2 regions of the Streptomyces sp. KM273126 genome follow, and region 1 is predicted to be linked to the other one. Evidence: predicted binding sites of a transcription regulator. Region 1 holds the regulator's gene; the other holds the start of a gene.
What was found. The regulator HspR, encoded in region 1, represses chaperone genes until heat shock. The targets are predictions, from matches to a motif close to TTGAGNNNNNNNNNCTCAA.
Positions count from the first base shown of each region.

Region 1 (8,259 bases):
GCCCTCCAGCGCCTCCGCGAGGCCGCTGAGAAGGCCAAGATCGAGCTGTCCTCCTCCAGCGAGACCTCGATCAACCTGCCGTACATCACGGCCTCCGCCGAGGGCCCCCTGCACCTCGACGAGAAGCTCACCCGCGCCCAGTTCCAGCAGCTCACCGCCGATCTGCTGGAGCGCTGCAAGACGCCGTTCCACAACGTCATCAAGGACGCGGGCATCCAGCTCTCCGAGATCGACCACGTCGTTCTCGTCGGTGGTTCGACCCGTATGCCCGCCGTCGCCGAGCTCGTCAAGGAGCTGACCGGCGGCAAGGAGGCCAACAAGGGTGTGAACCCGGACGAGGTCGTCGCCATCGGCGCCTCGCTCCAGGCCGGTGTGCTCAAGGGCGAGGTCAAGGACGTTCTGCTCCTCGACGTGACGCCGCTGTCCCTCGGTATCGAGACCAAGGGCGGCATCATGACCAAGCTCATCGAGCGGAACACGACGATCCCGACCAAGCGGTCCGAGATCTTCACCACCGCCGAGGACAACCAGCCCTCCGTGCAGATCCAGGTCTACCAGGGCGAGCGCGAGATCGCGGCGTACAACAAGAAGCTCGGGATGTTCGAGCTGACCGGTCTGCCCCCGGCCCCGCGCGGCGTGCCGCAGATCGAGGTGTCCTTCGACATCGACGCCAACGGCATCATGCACGTCACGGCGAAGGACCTCGGCACCGGCAAGGAGCAGAAGATGACCGTCACCGGCGGCTCCTCGCTGCCGAAGGACGAGGTCGACCGCATGCGCCAGGAGGCCGAGCAGTACGCGGAGGAGGACCACCGCCGCCGCGAGGCCGCCGAGACCCGCAACCAGGGCGAGCAGCTCGTCTACCAGACCGAGAAGTTCCTCAAGGACAACGAGGACAAGGTCCCGGGTGACGTCAAGACCGAGGTCGAGGCCTCCGTCGAGGAGCTGAAGACCGCGCTCAAGGGCGAGGACACCACCGAGATCCGTACGGCCACCGAGAAGGTCGCCGCCGTCTCCCAGAAGCTGGGCCAGGCCCTGTACGCCGACGCTCAGGCGGCTCAGGCCGCGGGCGAGGCCGGTGGCGCCGCCGGTGCCGGAGCCGGCGCGGGTCAGGCCAAGGCCGCTGACGACGACGTCGTCGACGCCGAGATCGTTGACGAGCCGCGTGACCGCAAGGACGGTGCCGCGTGACGGAGGAGACCCCGGGCTTCGACGAGCAGCCGCAGGCCGCGTCGCCGCAGCAGCCCGACGTCCCCTCCGGCGCGACCCCCGACGACGCCGAGTCGAAGGCCGCCCCCCAGGAAGGGGCGGCCCCGACCGGGGACGCAGGCGCACAGGCGGCGCTGGTGGCCCAGCTCGACCAGGTCCGTACCGCGCTCGGTGAGCGCACCGCGGACCTCCAGCGGCTCCAGGCCGAGTACCAGAACTACCGCCGCCGCGTCGAGCGCGACCGGATCACGGTCAGGGAGATCGCCATCGCGAACCTCCTGACCGAGCTCCTGCCCGTGCTCGACGACATCGGCCGCGCCCGGGACCACGGCGAACTCGTCGGCGGATTCAAGTCCGTCGCCGAGTCGCTGGAGACGGTCGCGGCGAAGATGGGTCTGCAGCAGTTCGGCAAGGAGGGCGAGCCCTTCGACCCGACGATCCACGAGGCCCTGATGCACTCGTACGCACCGGACGTCACGGAGACGACGTGCGTGGCGATTCTGCAGCCCGGGTATCGCTTCGGCGAGCGCACCATCCGTCCCGCGCGGGTGGCCGTGGCCGAACCGCAGCCCGGCGCCCAGACCGTCAAGGCGGACTCATCGGATTCCGCGGAGACGGCCGACGACAAGGAGAGCGGTGGCCCGGACGAGGGCTGAGCTTGAACCAACCAGGAAGGAGGGGCGTCGAGGATGAGCACCAAGGACTTCATCGAGAAGGACTTCTACAAGGTCCTCGGCGTCCCCAAGGACGCCACCGAGGCCGAGATCAAGAAGGCGTACCGGAAGCTCGCCCGCGAGTACCACCCGGACGCCAACAAGGGCAACGCCAAGGCCGAGGAGCGCTTCAAGGAGATCTCCGAGGCGAACGACGTCCTGGGTGACCCCAAGAAGCGCAAGGAGTACGACGACGCGCGGGCGCTGTTCGGCAACGGTGGCTTCCGTCCTGGCCCCGGCGCCGGCGGCGGCTCGTTCAACTTCGACCTGGGCGACCTCTTCGGAGGCGGCGCGCAGGGCGGGGGCGGGCAGGGAGCGGGCGGCTTCGGCGGCGGGATCGGAGACGTCTTCGGCGGGCTGTTCAACCGCGGCGGCACGGGCGCGGGCACGCGTACGCAGCCGCGGCGCGGCCAGGACATCGACACCGAGGTCACGCTGAGCTTCACCGAGGCGGTGGACGGCGCGACCGTTCCCCTCCGTATGACCTCGCAGTCGCCCTGCCGGGCCTGCTCGGGCACCGGCGACAAGAACGGCACACCGCGTGTGTGCCCGACCTGTGTCGGCACCGGCCAGGTGGCGCGGGGTTCGGGCGGCGGCTTCTCGCTGACCGACCCCTGCCCGGACTGCAAGGGCCGCGGGCTCATCGCCGAGCACCCCTGCCCGGACTGCCAGGGCAGCGGCCGGGCGAAGTCGTCCCGGACGATGCAGGTGCGCATACCGGCCGGTGTCACGGACGGTCAGCGCATCCGGCTCCGCGGCAAGGGCGGGCCCGGCGAGCGGGGCGGCCCGGCCGGCGACCTGTACGTCACGGTGCACGTCGAGGCCCACCCGGTGTTCGGCCGCAAGGGCGACAACCTGACGGTGACGGTGCCGGTGACGTATCCGGAGGCGGCGCTGGGCGGCGAGATCCGTGTCCCCACGCTGGGCGGACCTCCGGTCACCCTGAAGCTGCCGCCGGGCACGCCCAACGGACGCACCATGCGCGCCCGCGGCAAGGGCGCGGTCCGCAAGGACGGCACCCGTGGGGACCTTCTGGTCACGGTCGAGGTGAGTGTCCCGAAGGACGTATTGGGGAAGGCTCGTGACGCGCTTGAGGCGTATCGCGCAGCCACCGCGGGCGAGGACCCGCGGGCGGAGCTGTTCCAGGCCGCGAAGGGAGCTTGAGGGTGATGGACGGCCGTCGGCGTAATCCGTATGAACTGACCGAGGAGACCCCGGTCTACGTCATCTCGGTGGCGGCCCAGCTCTCCGGCCTGCACCCGCAGACCCTGCGCCAGTACGACCGTCTGGGCCTGGTCTCGCCGGACCGCACGGCCGGCCGGGGCCGTCGCTACTCGGCCCGTGACATCGAACTGCTCCGCCAGGTGCAGCAGTTGTCGCAGGACGAGGGCATCAACCTCGCCGGCATCAAGCGCATCATCGAGCTGGAGAACCAGGTCGCCGCGCTCCAGTCCCGCGTCGCGGAGCTGGAGACGGCCCTGGACGGCGCGGCGGCGGCCATGCGGCAGCGCGAGGCCGCGGTGCACGCCTCGTACCGCCGCGACCTGGTCCCGTACCAGGAGGTCCAGCAGACGAGCGCACTGGTGGTGTGGCGCCCGAAGAGGCAGCAGTCCTCGGACTGACGTACTTCGCCGACTACGCGCGGGGCCCGGAGGTTCGGCGGTTCAGCCGAACCTCCGGGCCCCTTCGCGAACTCGGACCCGGCCTCGGTGTCCTGGCCCGGACACCAGCCGCGAAGTCCCTTTCCCCCTCAGCCCAGTCGGGCCAGCAGATTCTCGGCCTGCTCGGCAAAGGGTGCGAGCCCGCTGGCGGCAGCACGCCGCAGACAGGGGAGTGCGGCATCGGACTCTCCCTTGCCGTGCAGGATCTCCCCCACCCGGTAGCCGGCTTCGCCCACCAGCTCCCCGTCGTCCGTGCCCTCCAGGGTGCGCTGATACCAGCGCGCTGCCTCGTCCCAGTCTTCCAGCCAGTAGTGCAGTTCACCGATGTGGGCGGCGAACAGCGGCCCGTCCTCGTGGTCGGACTCGGCTATCGGCCCGTAGTGCTCCAGCAGTTCCGGCAGATTGCGTTCCTGCTTGGCGACGAGACCGAGGTTGAGGACGGCTTTGTGGGACATCTCCTTGTTCCCCTTCGCCAGGGCACGCAGCCACCACTCGCGTGCCGCGACGTTGTCGCCGCCCCGGTGCGCCTCTGCTCCCACCGTGACGGCAGCGCCCGCCGCGTACTTCCCCTTCCCCTCGGCCACCTTCTCCAGCAGCGCCAGTCCGAGCCTCGCGTCGCCCTGTTCCAGCATCCAGTGGCCGTAGAGGAAGGCGGCGTACAGCGCAGGGCCCACGCCGGGGGTCTTGGTGAGTGCGCGGACCAGCCGCAGGAACGCCTCGTCGCACGTCTGCGCCACTGCTTGGTCCACAGCTCGCGCCGCGTGGTGAGCGTCCACTTCGGTGAGGAGCCGGCCGAGCAGGCGGACGGCGCGGGCGGCCGTCTTCTCGTCGTGCTCGAACCGGACCGTGAGCATCGCGGCACGGGCCCAGGCCGCGAACGCCGCCGTCCGGTCGCCCTGCGCGTGCGCCAGCTCGGCCTGTCGTTGCGCGGCCATGGCGGCGTTGTCGAAGCGTTCGAAACCCGCCTCGGCCTGTGTGAGGGCCTCCTGGGCCCTTTCCGTCTCGCCCAGTTTGCGCAAGGAGAGGCCGAGCCGGTAAGCGGAATGTGCGCGGGTGTCCTCGTCGGCGCCCGCGACCGTCGCGCCGCGCTCGAACCACCGCGCGGCCTTCGCGAAGTCGTCGCGCCGCGCCGCATCGATGCCGACGCGTCGGAAACCATCCGACGCCACCTTCGGATGGACGGCTTCTGCCGCCGTCGCCAGCGCGATGACCGCCGCCTCGTCGCCCCTGTCGTACAGCACTGTCAGCAGCTGTTCCGCCGCGTCCCCGGTACTGGCGGAGGCCGCGAAGCCGGTGCGCCGGACGACACGGCGGTATCCCTCGACCGCACGGCCGGTGGCAACCGCCAGCTGCAGCACCTGCGCCATCGCCGGCCTTCCCTCTCGTTCACGCCACCAGGTCATGGAGAGGTCGACGAGGAGGGCGGCGGCATTGCCGAGGTTCTCGCCGTGCTGATCACCGGGGGCGTCCGGCCCGGCGCTCTCGGCGAGCGAGGACAGGGCGGCCCCGGCGGCCTCGAAGTCGCCGGCGAACAGGTGGCCGGCGACCTCGACGACGGCCTGCCCGTAGTTCTCGGCGAGTACGGCGCGGGCACCGTCCCGCTCACCCCTGGCGAAGAGACGGTTGGCGGCTTCCACCGGGGACTCGGCACCGGAGAGCCGCCGCGCCTCCGCGACCACGCCGAGGTCACGCGCCTCGTCACCCTTGCTGATGGCCCGGGCGAACGCCGCCTGCGCCTCCTCGTCTCTGCCGAGTCGCCGCAGCAGGAGGCCCAGCCGCAGCGCGGCCCGGGAACGGTAACGCGTCCCGTACCGCTCGTGGTTCTTGCTCCGCTCGGCCCGCTGGTACAGGGTGCTGGCGCTCTCGTACTCGCCCTGGGCCGCATGCAGATCGCCCAGATAGAGCAGGGCCTTGCCGTGCAGCTGCCGGTCAGGCCCGTCCGCCACACGCCGGTACGCCTCCGCGGCTCCCTCGGCGTCACCCCGCTCCTGGCGCAGCCATCCCAGGGTGAAGCACGCGTCCAGGTCGTCGTCGTCCTCAGCGAATTCGGCGCACCGTTCCTCCCATTCCTCCCACGCCTTGCCGCTGTCGGCCTGCAGGCCGTCCGAGTCACCGGCGTAGCTGGTGGTGCCCCAGCTCTGGCCGACGCGCAGCGACTCCATCCAGCGGGCATCGGTGACATGGACGTCGTAGTCGCCCTGGGCAAGCTGCTCCTCGTCCTGCCAGCCGCCCTCGCGCTCGTAGTAGAACATCGCCAGCCGCTCGAAATCCTCATCGCTGACCGGGTGGTTGCGCACAGCCACCCGGTCGACGCCCGCGACGAAGCGGTGGGTGTTGCTCTCCACCCACCCCTCGTTCAGGAACTCATCGAGGGTGACGACGTCCGTCAGCGGACCGTAGCGGTGCGGGGTGAAGTCCTCCGCGGCTTCCCACAACACCCGGAAGAAGAAGCTCGAGTCGCCGGGCAACAGCTCGCCGGTGCCCCAGGAGGGCTCGTAGTAGACGACGAAGACGCGAAAGCGAACGCGCCGCTGCTCATGGTCGAGGTCGAGGACGCGCACACCGAAGAGATCGGTGGACATGGGGGGCCTCCAGGAGAAACGCACAGGGGAACCAGCCCGGACGGTGGGAACCGCGCGGTGAGGAGGCTCACGGTATGGGTGCCCACTGACAACGCATCGTCTTCGCTCGACCAGCTCAGCGAGGGGTCCGGGACCAGGTTCGGCGGCGAAAGTGCGACACGTCTGCGGAAAGTGTTGCACTCTTGCGGGTCAGTGGTCGGGTCGGGGCCGTGCTGCTCCGGCGTTCAGGCCCCTTGGAAGCGGCGCTTGGCCGTCCGGTCCTTCACGTGGCGCAGGAGCGCGGCGAGGCCCTGCGGGGCGGTGGCCAGGATGGTGTGGGGGGTGTCGCTCTCGCGGAGGTGGATGGTTCCGTCGGGGCCGGTGGCGACGTATACGCACTCGCCCTGCGGGCCGCCGCTGAACGTCGATTTCTGCCATATGAGTTCAGGCATCAGGGCCTCCTCAAAGGGTGTAGAGCAGATGCTGGATGAGGGCCAGCGAGTCCTTCACGGAGTGTGCTTCCGGGGCCAACGATACGTCGACGGGGGCGAGGGCGTACTCGGCGAGGCTCTCGAACAGCGCCCCGTACTGGGTCAGGCTGTCGCGGTCGCCCAAGTACTGGAAACCCGAGGGTTGTTCGAGCACCACGGTGCCAAGCTCGGGAACGCTGGGAATGACATGCACGAAGTTGCCGGTGAGGGCCGCGTGGGCCCGAGAGGCGAACGAGTAGACCTGGATCGTCACGTTGGGTAGTCGCGCCAGTTCGATGAGTCGGAGCAACTGACCGCGGAGCACTTGGGTCCCCCCGAACCGCATGTGCAGTGCGGATTCGTGGATCACGGCATGCACGGACGGAGGGTTCTCGCGGGTCAGGACGCTCTGCCTCTCCATCCGGAACTTCAGCGTGTCCTCGATGTTCTCGAAGCCCAGCTTCGGGCTTGTGAAAAGAGCTCGGGCGTAGTCGGCTGTCTGAAACAGGCCCGGGATGAGCAGTGATTGGTGCATCCGCAGCACCGCGGCGCCCGCCTCCAACTCCGCCATGCTCAACGGTCCTTGCTCCATGGGCCCCTTGTGGACCGTCCACCATCCCTTGCCGGTCGCCTCGCTCATGGCGACTAGCGCCTCGACATACGTCTCATCTTTGCATCCGTAGAGGCGACACAGCTCGCGGAGTCGTTCGGTGAGGATCGTGGTCTTCGCGGTCTCGATCTGACTCAGCTGGGCCCGGCCCATTCCGATCCGCTCAGCAGCTTCACCCGCGCTCAATCCTGCTCGTTCGCGCAGTTGTTTGAGCTCGTAGCCAAGTCGCCGCTGGCGTTCGCTGATCGTGGTGCGCAGTCCCACAGGTCACTCCTCGTCCGGTCGCCCAAAGTCTCTCCGGATCGGGGGAGTTCGTCCACCGATCCGAGTGACCAGCTTGAAAATTGTAAACCTCTATCTCTACTGTGAGTGTGGATTCAGTCACGCATTGAAACCATCCAACTCCCCCTGCTCATAAGCCGACAGAGCACCCGCACCCGCACGGGCGTCGCCATCGCCGGGCAGTGACCCCTCACCCTCGTCCACCGACAGGAGCCCCCATGGACCCAGCCCGCCGCGCCGCCCACCGCACCGCCCAACTCACCCACGAATACAGCCTCTTCGCCCCCGGCGACGCCACCGCACCCCGCGTATGCCGGGACTTCGTACGCGCCGTCCTCTTCACCCACGACCGGGAGCCCTTCGTCATGCCCGCCGCCCTGTGCACCTCGGAACTCGTCACGAACGTCCACCTGCACACCAAGGGCACCACCATGCTCCGCGTCCGTCTCACCACCGCCCGCATCCACGTGAGCGTTTTCGATGAGAGCCCCGACCCGCCGGTTCTGGCCCATCCCGTCGCCGCGGTGCCCGCCTGCTGGAGCCGTGGGCTCGCCCTCGTCGCGGAGATGGCGGACGGGTGGGGCGTCGTGGGGGAGAGGGCGGGGCGGTACGCGAAGGGGGTGTGGTTCGAGCTCGGGCTCACCAGTTCGAGTGAAACAGCGACGTTTCCGCAGGTGAGCCCATGTGGCCGCCTACCGTAACGGCGCATGACCGCCCTTATGCACGAGAGTCCCGAGTCCGCCTGGTCCATTT
Region 1 covers NZ_SJXB02000001.1:2,435,204-2,443,462, forward strand. Annotated here, with positions in the region: gene dnaK (molecular chaperone DnaK) at 1-1,191, shown strand, start outside; gene grpE (nucleotide exchange factor GrpE) at 1,188-1,865, shown strand; gene dnaJ (molecular chaperone DnaJ) at 1,899-3,086, shown strand; gene E0500_RS10460 (heat shock protein transcriptional repressor HspR) at 3,092-3,544, shown strand; gene E0500_RS10465 (tetratricopeptide repeat protein) at 3,673-6,165, opposite strand; gene E0500_RS10470 (DUF397 domain-containing protein) at 6,390-6,596, opposite strand; gene E0500_RS10475 (helix-turn-helix transcriptional regulator) at 6,607-7,488, opposite strand; gene E0500_RS10480 (ATP-binding protein) at 7,725-8,207, shown strand; gene E0500_RS10485 (Uma2 family endonuclease) at 8,214-8,259, shown strand, end outside.

Region 2 (8,259 bases), 2.9 Mb from region 1:
TAGGCGGCGCCTCCCTTTGTGTCCTTCTCGCCCTTCTCGTCCTTCTCATCGTCGACGATCTCCGCGTCCACCACGCCTTCCTCGTCGGGCGGGCGCTGTTCCGAGGCCGGGCCGCCGGAGGCGGACGCCGCCTCGTACATGGCCTGCCCCATCTTCTGGCTGACCGACGCGAGCTTCTCGACTCCCGCGCGGAGCGCTGAGGTCTCGGCGCCTTCCCCGTTCCGCTCCAGCAGACGCTTCACCTCGGCGACCTCCGTCTCGACCTCGGCCTTGGTGGCGGCGGGCACGCGTTCCTCGTTGTCGCGGAGGAACTTCTCGGTCTGGTAGACGAGTTGCTCGGCCTGGTTGCGGGTCTCGGCGGCCTCACGGCGCCTGCGGTCCTCCTCCGCGTACTGCTCGGCGTCCCGCATCATGCGGTCGATGTCGTCCTTGGGGAGGGCCGAGCCGCCCGTGACCGTCATCTTCTGTTCGCGCCCGGTGGCGAGGTCCTTCGCCGAGACGTGCATGATCCCGTTGGCGTCGATGTCGAACGCCACCTCGATCTGCGGCACCCCGCGCGGCGCGGGCGGCAGACCGGTCAGGTCGAAGACACCCAGCTTCTTGTTGTAAGCGGCGATCTCGCGCTCGCCCTGGTACACCTGGATGCCGACCGAGGGCTGGTTGTCCGTGGCCGTCGTGAAGATCTCCGAACGCCGCGTGGGAATCGTCGTGTTGCGTTCGATGAGCTTGGTCATGATGCCGCCCTTGGTCTCGATACCGAGGGACAGCGGGGTGACGTCGAGGAGGAGGACGTCCTTGACGTCACCGCGGATGACGCCCGCCTGGAGCGCCGCGCCGACGGCCACGACCTCGTCCGGGTTCACGCCCTTGTGCGGGTCCTTGCCGGTGAGTTCCCTCACCAGGTCGGTGACGGCGGGCATCCGGGTGGAGCCGCCGACGAGGATCACGTGGTCGATGGCGGAGAGCTTCACGCCCGCGTCCTTGACCGCCTGGTGGAAGGGGGTACGGCAGCGGTCGAGGAGATCGGCGGTGAGCTCCTGGAACTGGGCGCGCGTCAGCTTCTCGTCCAGGTGGAGCGGGCCCTCGGCGGAGGCGGTGATGTACGGGAGGTTGACGGTCGTCTCGGTGGAGCTGGACAGCTCGATCTTGGCCTTCTCGGCGCCCTCGCGCAGCCGCTGGAGCGCCATCTTGTCCTTGCCCAGGTCGACGCCGTACGCCCCCTTGAACCGCTTGACGAGATACTCCACGATCCGCTGGTCCCAGTCGTCGCCGCCGAGGTGGGTGTCGCCGTTGGTGGCCTTGACCTCGATGACGCCGTCACCGATCTCCAGCAGCGAGACGTCGAAGGTGCCGCCGCCGAGGTCGAAGACGAGGACGGTCTGCTCCTCACCGCGGTCGAGCCCGTAGGCGAGGGCGGCGGCCGTGGGCTCGTTGATGATCCGCAGGACCTTGAGCCCCGCGATCTCCCCCGCCTCCTTGGTGGCCTGGCGCTGGGCGTCGTCGAAGTAGGCGGGCACGGTGACCACCGCGTCGGTGACGTCCTCGCCGAGGTAGGACTCGGCGTCCCGCTTCAGCTTCTGCAGGACGCGCGCGGACAGCTCCTGGGCGCGGTAGCGGTTGCCGTCGATGTCGCCCTCCGCGGGGAAACGCCAGTTCGCGTCGCCCATGTGGCGCTTGACGGAGCGGGCGGTGCGTTCCACGTTCGTCACGGCCTGCCGCTTGGCGACCTCTCCGACGAGGACCTCACCGTTCTTGGCGAAGGCGACGACGGACGGTGTGGTCCGGGCGCCCTCCGCGTTGGCGACCACGGTCGGCTCGCCGCCCTCCAGGACGGCCACCACCGAGTTCGTCGTACCGAGATCGATTCCGACCGCACGTGCCATCGCCGTCCCCTTCCGCCAGGGCGCTTCCTACTCCAGCAAAAAACTTGAGTGGAGTAATGTCAATGCCGCATGTCCGGAAACGACGATGCCGCGCCCGTACGGCGGGCGCGGCATCCGGCGAGGTACGGGGGTCAGGCGAGCTTCGCCGACAGCGTGATCGTGGTGCCCGTGAGCGCCTGGCTGACCGGGCAGTTGGCCTTGGCGTTCTCCGCGGCGGCGACGAAGGCGTCGTTGTCGATGCCCGGGACCGAGCCCTCGACGGTGAGGTGGATACCCGTGATGCCCTCACCCGGCTGGAAGGTCACGTCGGCCGAGGTGACGAGCTTGGTGGGCGGCGTACCGGCGCCGGCCAGGCCGTGCGACAGCGCCATGGAGAAGCAGCTGGAGTGGGCGGCGGCGATCAGCTCCTCGGGGCTGGTCTTCCCGTTCGCCTGCTCGGCGCGCGACGGCCACGACACCGGCTGCTCGCCGATGCCGGAGGAGTCGAAGGTCACGACTCCGTTGCCCTCAAGCAGGTTGCCTTCCCACACGGTGTGTGCGGAGCGCGTGGTTGCCACGGTTCTTCCTTTCGCGAGCGGTCCCGAGGGGGTACCCGGGGATCCTGGGCCCCATCCGATCACACTCTGCCTCACCGCACCCTGAAGACCGGCCCACGGGGGGTGAACGGCAGGCGAGCACCTTGTGGGATCAGGTACGCGTGCTCGCGGCGCACCCGCAGGACGTCGCACCAGCCGTCCGTGATGACGAGGACCGGCGCGCCCGGCGGGAAGTCGTCCGCGCGGTGCAGCAGGTCGATACCGGGCTGGAGGACCGTGCCTCCGCGCCCCCGCACCCGGACACGCCCCGCGATCTCCGTGACCGGCAGATAGCCGGCGTCGTGCGGGGCCGCGTCGCAGAACACGACGCGGGCGGCCGGTACGTCGCGGGCCTCGGCGTACGAGGCGATCGCGCCCAGCGCCTTGCCGAGCAGGACGCGGTCCATCGAGCCGGAGGTGTCGAGGACGACGCCGAAGGTGCACCGGGCGACCTCCTCGGGCGGGAAGTAGCGGCCCGCACGCGGGATGTCGGGCGTGGAGGACTGGCGGCGCGAGGGACGCGCGTACGTCCGTACCGGCTCCGGACGGGGGACGAACTCGTCGAACCAGCGAGCCAGTTGGGCGTCCCAGGGCAGCGGCGGGTGGCTGAGCGCGCGGATCTCCTCGACGAGACCGGCGGGCAGGAAGCCACGTTCCTGGTGCTGGTGCAGGTCGAGGCCCCGGGCGAGTCCCCGGCGGTAGAACTCGTCCAGATCGACGTATTCGCGCGGGCTGCCGAGCGGGCCGCCGAGGATGTCGCCCACGCCCTTGCCGCGCGGGGTGGACAGCCGGCGCATCCGACGCATGTCCTTGGCGATCCGGTCGTAGACCTCCTCGGCCGACAGGCCGGCCGGCTGCGGGTCGTGCAGCAGCCCGTCCGGCATCGTGCCGACCTGCATCTCGCACAGCCAGCCGTTGATGACGTAGTCGGCGGCGATGTTGAACAGGAACGGGTCGCGGGTCCCGCAGCGGTCGCCGTGGCGCAGGGCGGCGTGCAGCATCTCGTGGGCGAGGACGAAGCGCCACTCCTCGTCCTCGAACTCACGCAGCGGGTTGAGGTAGATCTCCCCCGCCTCCGCGTTCACCGCGGCGATGGAGATGCCGTGGGCGCGGGCGAGTTCGGCGTCGGCGACGATCGTGATGCCGGCCGCGATGCCGCCGAGCAGCGGATAGGAGGAGATGAACCACTCCAAGGCCCACTCCCAGGGCCGCTTGCGCGTGGGCCCTCCCGACATCGAGTCCCGGCGGCCGCCCGCCATGTCCATCGCCGTGGACATCGTGCGGGTGAGCGCGTACGCGAAGGCGAGCTGCCAGTCCGCGGGCTGCCCGCCCCATCTGTCCGAGGGCACGAGGAGCTGGTCGGGCTCTCCGCCCGCCGTACCGCAGTGCGCGTACGCGGCCGGGATGCCGCTCCGGCGCCAGCGGGCGGCCAGCTGCTCCTCGTCGCCGTCGGGATAGGTGGCGGGCAGGTCCTCGGGGGTGCGGCCGACCGGAAAACTCAGCAGGAACCGGTTGACGACGGCACAGCGCGCGGCGAGGTCGAAGCGGTCGGGCTGGGCGCGCTCGCCCTTCGCCGCCGGAAGGTGCCCGAAGCCGAGGTGGATGACGGCGTGGGCGATCGCCCAGGCCCAGTCGTCCGGCTCGGCACGGCGGGTGGGGTGGGCGTGCAGGATTCCGTTCGAGTCGACGCGGACGAGGCCGTCACGCGGGGCGTACCCGCATGTCTCCTGAGCCTGGTCGGTCTGCGGGTCCCGGCAGGTCTGCTTGCCCCGGCACAGCTTCGCCTCCAGAGCGGCGATCGCCGGGTTGGCCCAGGCGAGCCGCACCCCGTCCGCGAACGCCTCCGTGGCGGGGTCCGGCTTCGCCGACTCACCGGCCTTCTTACGGGTACGGCTCACCGGCACCCCTCACCGTCGCGCCTCGACCAGCCGCGGCATGTCCCGGGCCGCCTCCACCAGGAACCAGGCGGGCAGCACCGGGTTGCCGTCGGCGTCCGAGGCGATGACGCTCTGGGCGACCTCGACGGAGATCTCGGCGAGCTGGACGAGCAGGGACTTGGCGCGGTACGCGGTCTGGCGGCCGTTCGCCGAGAGGTGCTCCTTGCTCGCGGGGAGCTCCTTGATGAGGCGGCCGCGGAAGGACTCGGCGAGGTAGTACAGCAGGTCGCGGTCCTGGGGGCGGCTGGGCCAGCGGGCCTCGCCCTTGAGGACGGCCTCGATGCCGTACTGGCTGCGCACGATCTTGACGTAGCCGCAGAAGGCGACGGCGTGCGCGGGCGTCAGCGTGCCGTGGGCCAGGACCTTCAGGGTCTCCTCGTCGAGCGCGCGGCCGAAGGAGTGCAGCGCGTCGGAGAGCATGTGCCAGGAACGGGGCGTGGAGAACGGCTCCTCGGTCTTCGGCGGCTTGGACCACAGGTGGTCGGGGCGGTCGGTGAGGTGGTCGAGGACCCAGGGGTGGATGCCGTTCGCCGCCGCCCACCCCAGCCAGTCCTTCGCCGACGCCTCCAGATGGACGTGGGCGAGACGGTTGACCAGCGCGGAGGCGATCGGGCGGGCCAGGGCGTTGTCCGTCGCGCGGTTGCCTGCGCCGATCACGATCGAGCCCTTCGGCAGCTCGTAGGTGCCGATGCGGCGGTCCAGGATGAGGGAGTAGAACGCCTTCTGCACGTCCGGCGTCGCCGCGTTCAGCTCGTCCAGGAACAGGCAGTACGGCTCGTCGCGGGCGATCGCCTCCGGCGGGCAGAACACGGAGCGCCCGTCGCGGATCTGGGGCACGCCGATGAGGTCCTCGGGAGCGAGCTGGGTGCCGAGCAGGCTCACGCACTCCAGGCCCAGCGACTCGGCGAACTCCCTTACGAGGGAGGACTTTCCGATGCCGGGGGCGCCCCAGATGAAGACCGGCCGCACCGTGGCGAGACCGAGGAGTAGTTCCGGAATACGGGAGGGTGTGACGGTGACGGCTGCCTGCAAAGCAGCGGCCCCTCTCTGCGCCTGAGCCGGCGTCGCTCTCGCGGATGTGGTTGCTCGCCATTGAGGTTCTCAATTGATGGTTGCGGTCGTCACTCGCTTTTTTTCGGGAGCCGGTCGGGAACCGTCGGGAGGCAGCCGGAAACCTGACTGTTCAGGCGGCCCGTCGCTTGGGCTCCGCCTCCAGCGGGATCTGGGGGCCGCTGCACTCGCGCAGCCAGCGGCGCAGCACACGGTGGACGTGCTCGGCGCCGACGAGTTCCTCCGCGTCCCCGACCGGAGCGGAGAACGTGACGGGCGACAGCAGAAACGGCCTGGCCTGGGCCCCGCCGAGTCCGCCGTGCGAGCCGATCTGCTCCTCGAACGCGAGGACCTCGCCGCCGTCCGGGTCGTACCAGGAGTTGACCATGAGGTCGGCGACGTGCGGGAAGTCGTGCGTGCGCCGTACGGCGGCGGCGGCGCCGGGCCCGAAGTCGGCGAGCGGACCCGGGTGTTCGTCGGTGAGCTCGGCCACCGGGATCTCAGCGCCGTGCGCACCGAGCACGACACCGTCGTGCTCCTCGCTCCTGACCAGGACGAACCCTATGCCGGGGTGGTTGGCGAGCGTGGACAGGAGCGCGGGGTACCGCCGGTCGATCTCCTCCTTGCTCATCCGGTGGGGCACGTCGGGGAACGACACCAGTCCGAGGTTGCCGGAGGCCAGCACGATCGGCTCGGAGCGGCGCGACGGCCGGTGCTGCTCGCCGCCCTCCTCGACCGGCCTGCGCAGCGCGGCCCGCACCGACGCCCGCGCCTCGGCCCCGCTGTGGGTGCGCTGCGCCCTGCGCGGCACGGGCAGTCCGCAGCCGGCCCGGACGAGGTTGCCGAGGGAGAGGCCGTAGCGGGCGAGGAAGGTCTCCCCGGGGCTCTGCCCGTGATCGGACAGGACGACGATGCGGTACGCGCGCGGAGCGTGCTCGGCGACCTTCGCGATCAGGGCGAGGGAGCGGTCGAGCCGTTCGAGCACCTGCTCGGCGTCCCGGCTGCCGGGGCCGGAGTGGTGGGCGACCTCGTCGTACGCCACCAGGTCCGCGTAGATCGCGGCGCGGCCCGCGAGCATGTCGCCGATCACCGCGGCGACGACGACGTCACGCTCGACGACGGTCGCGAAGGCACGGATGAAGGGGTAGAGACCGCCACGCTTGACCCGGGGACGCTGCTTGCGCATCCGGGCGCGCGTGGACTGCCCGGTCTCGCGGAAGACGTCCGCGACGAAGGACATGGCGGTGCGCACGGCGTTGGCGGGGTCGGAGAAGTAGGCGAAGTATCCGGCCCGGGACCGGTTGTCCTTCCCCCTGCGCGCCGCGATGGACAGGACGAGGGCGAGCTGGTCGGCGCCGCCGCTGAAGAGGTTGCCGCGGCTGGCGCCGTCGAGGGTGAGGAGGCCGGTGTCGCCGGTGCGCCCGACGGCTCGGCGCTGGAGCTCGGCCGCGCTGGACGGCCGGTTGCAGACCATGACCTCACGGCTTTCCTTCTCGTACCACCGGAAGGCCGGGATGTCGTGGTTGGTGCCGTGCAGGATGCCGAGCTGGCTGGCGCCGGTCTGGCTGGACCAGTCGGTGCGCCAGGGGGTGAGACGGTGGGTGGCGGGCCGGCCGGGTCCGTGGCCGAGCCACTGGGCCACGGTTGGCATCAGGCCCTTGTCGACGGCGGCCTGAAGCATCTCGTGCCCGACGCCGTCGAACTGGACGAACACGGTGCCGGGGCCGACCGGTCCCGGGTGGTCGTGGGCGTGTCTGCGGCGCCGGTCGGAGAGACGGTACAGCCGGCGTCGGTACGCGTCGTCGTCCCGTACGGCGAGTGCGGCGCCCGTGGCGGAGGCGACGGCGGACATGACGGCGGCCACGACCACGGCTGTCTCCGGGGCGACATCACCGCGCCCGGACGGGTTGAGCCGCAGGGCGAGCAGCAGCAGCGACCCGTTCAGGAAGAACACGAGCAGCCCGAGAACGAGGGCGGGTACGAGGAGCAGCAGCCGGACCAGCAGCGGCCACACCAGGGAGGACAACAGACCGAAGGCCCCGGCGCCGAACGCCGCGGTCACGGCGATCGTGGTGGCGCTGTCACCGTTGTCGGACTGCAACTGGAAGTCGGGCAACGCCCCGGCGAGCACGAGCATCGTCACGGTGGACACGGCCCACACCGCGATACTCCGCCACACCCCGCTCAGTACGCGTCGCCAACGCCCACCGCCCACAGCCACCTCACGTCCCGGCCCGCCCACCGCGCGGGCCTCGTTCCAGCCTGTCACAACGGGCGGACATCGTTGTTCGACATCGGGTGTAAAAACCCGGAGCGGCTGTGCGCCGGCGCACGCACGGCGGAAGAACGTACAAGGCGGAAGAACGGAAGAACGAACAAGAGGCACGGCAGGTCACTTGCCGCCGGCCAAAGCGATCCCTTCGGGGCCGGATGGCGGGTGCGCCGTGTCGCGATGCGGGCCCGCCCGTTGCAACACGACGTGGATCATACGAAGGGCATCCCGAAAGACATCCCGACGAACGCCCCGACGAACGCCCCGAAGGACGCCCCGGCGGACACACCGGAGGACGCCCCGGAGGGCGCTCCCAAAGGCCTGCCGTCGACAGGGCGAGCGGGGCGGCGCTGGGGCCGGTTCTGGTTGCTGATGGCTCCGGCGGCGGCCTCGGTGGTGGCCTTGACGGCGGCCGTGGCGCAGGGCGCCGTGGCGGCGTCGGTGGCCGCTTCGGGAGAGGCGTTCAAGGTCTCGGGCGACCGGATGGAGGGCAGCGGTTTCACAGCCGTCCCGGGCGTCAACTCCGAGCCGGGCGGCGGCAG
Region 2 covers NZ_SJXB02000001.1:5,297,997-5,306,255, reverse strand. Annotated here, with positions in the region: gene dnaK (molecular chaperone DnaK) at 1-1,883, opposite strand, end outside; gene E0500_RS22665 (OsmC family protein) at 2,015-2,440, opposite strand; gene E0500_RS22660 (DUF2201 family putative metallopeptidase) at 2,512-4,356, opposite strand; gene E0500_RS22655 (ATP-binding protein) at 4,366-5,427, opposite strand; gene E0500_RS22650 (alkaline phosphatase family protein) at 5,579-7,660, opposite strand; gene E0500_RS45015 (DUF6230 family protein) at 7,925-8,259, shown strand, end outside.
Region 2: dnaK (molecular chaperone DnaK) is a predicted target of HspR. The motif match lies at 1,928-1,946, and genes of this name have one in related genera.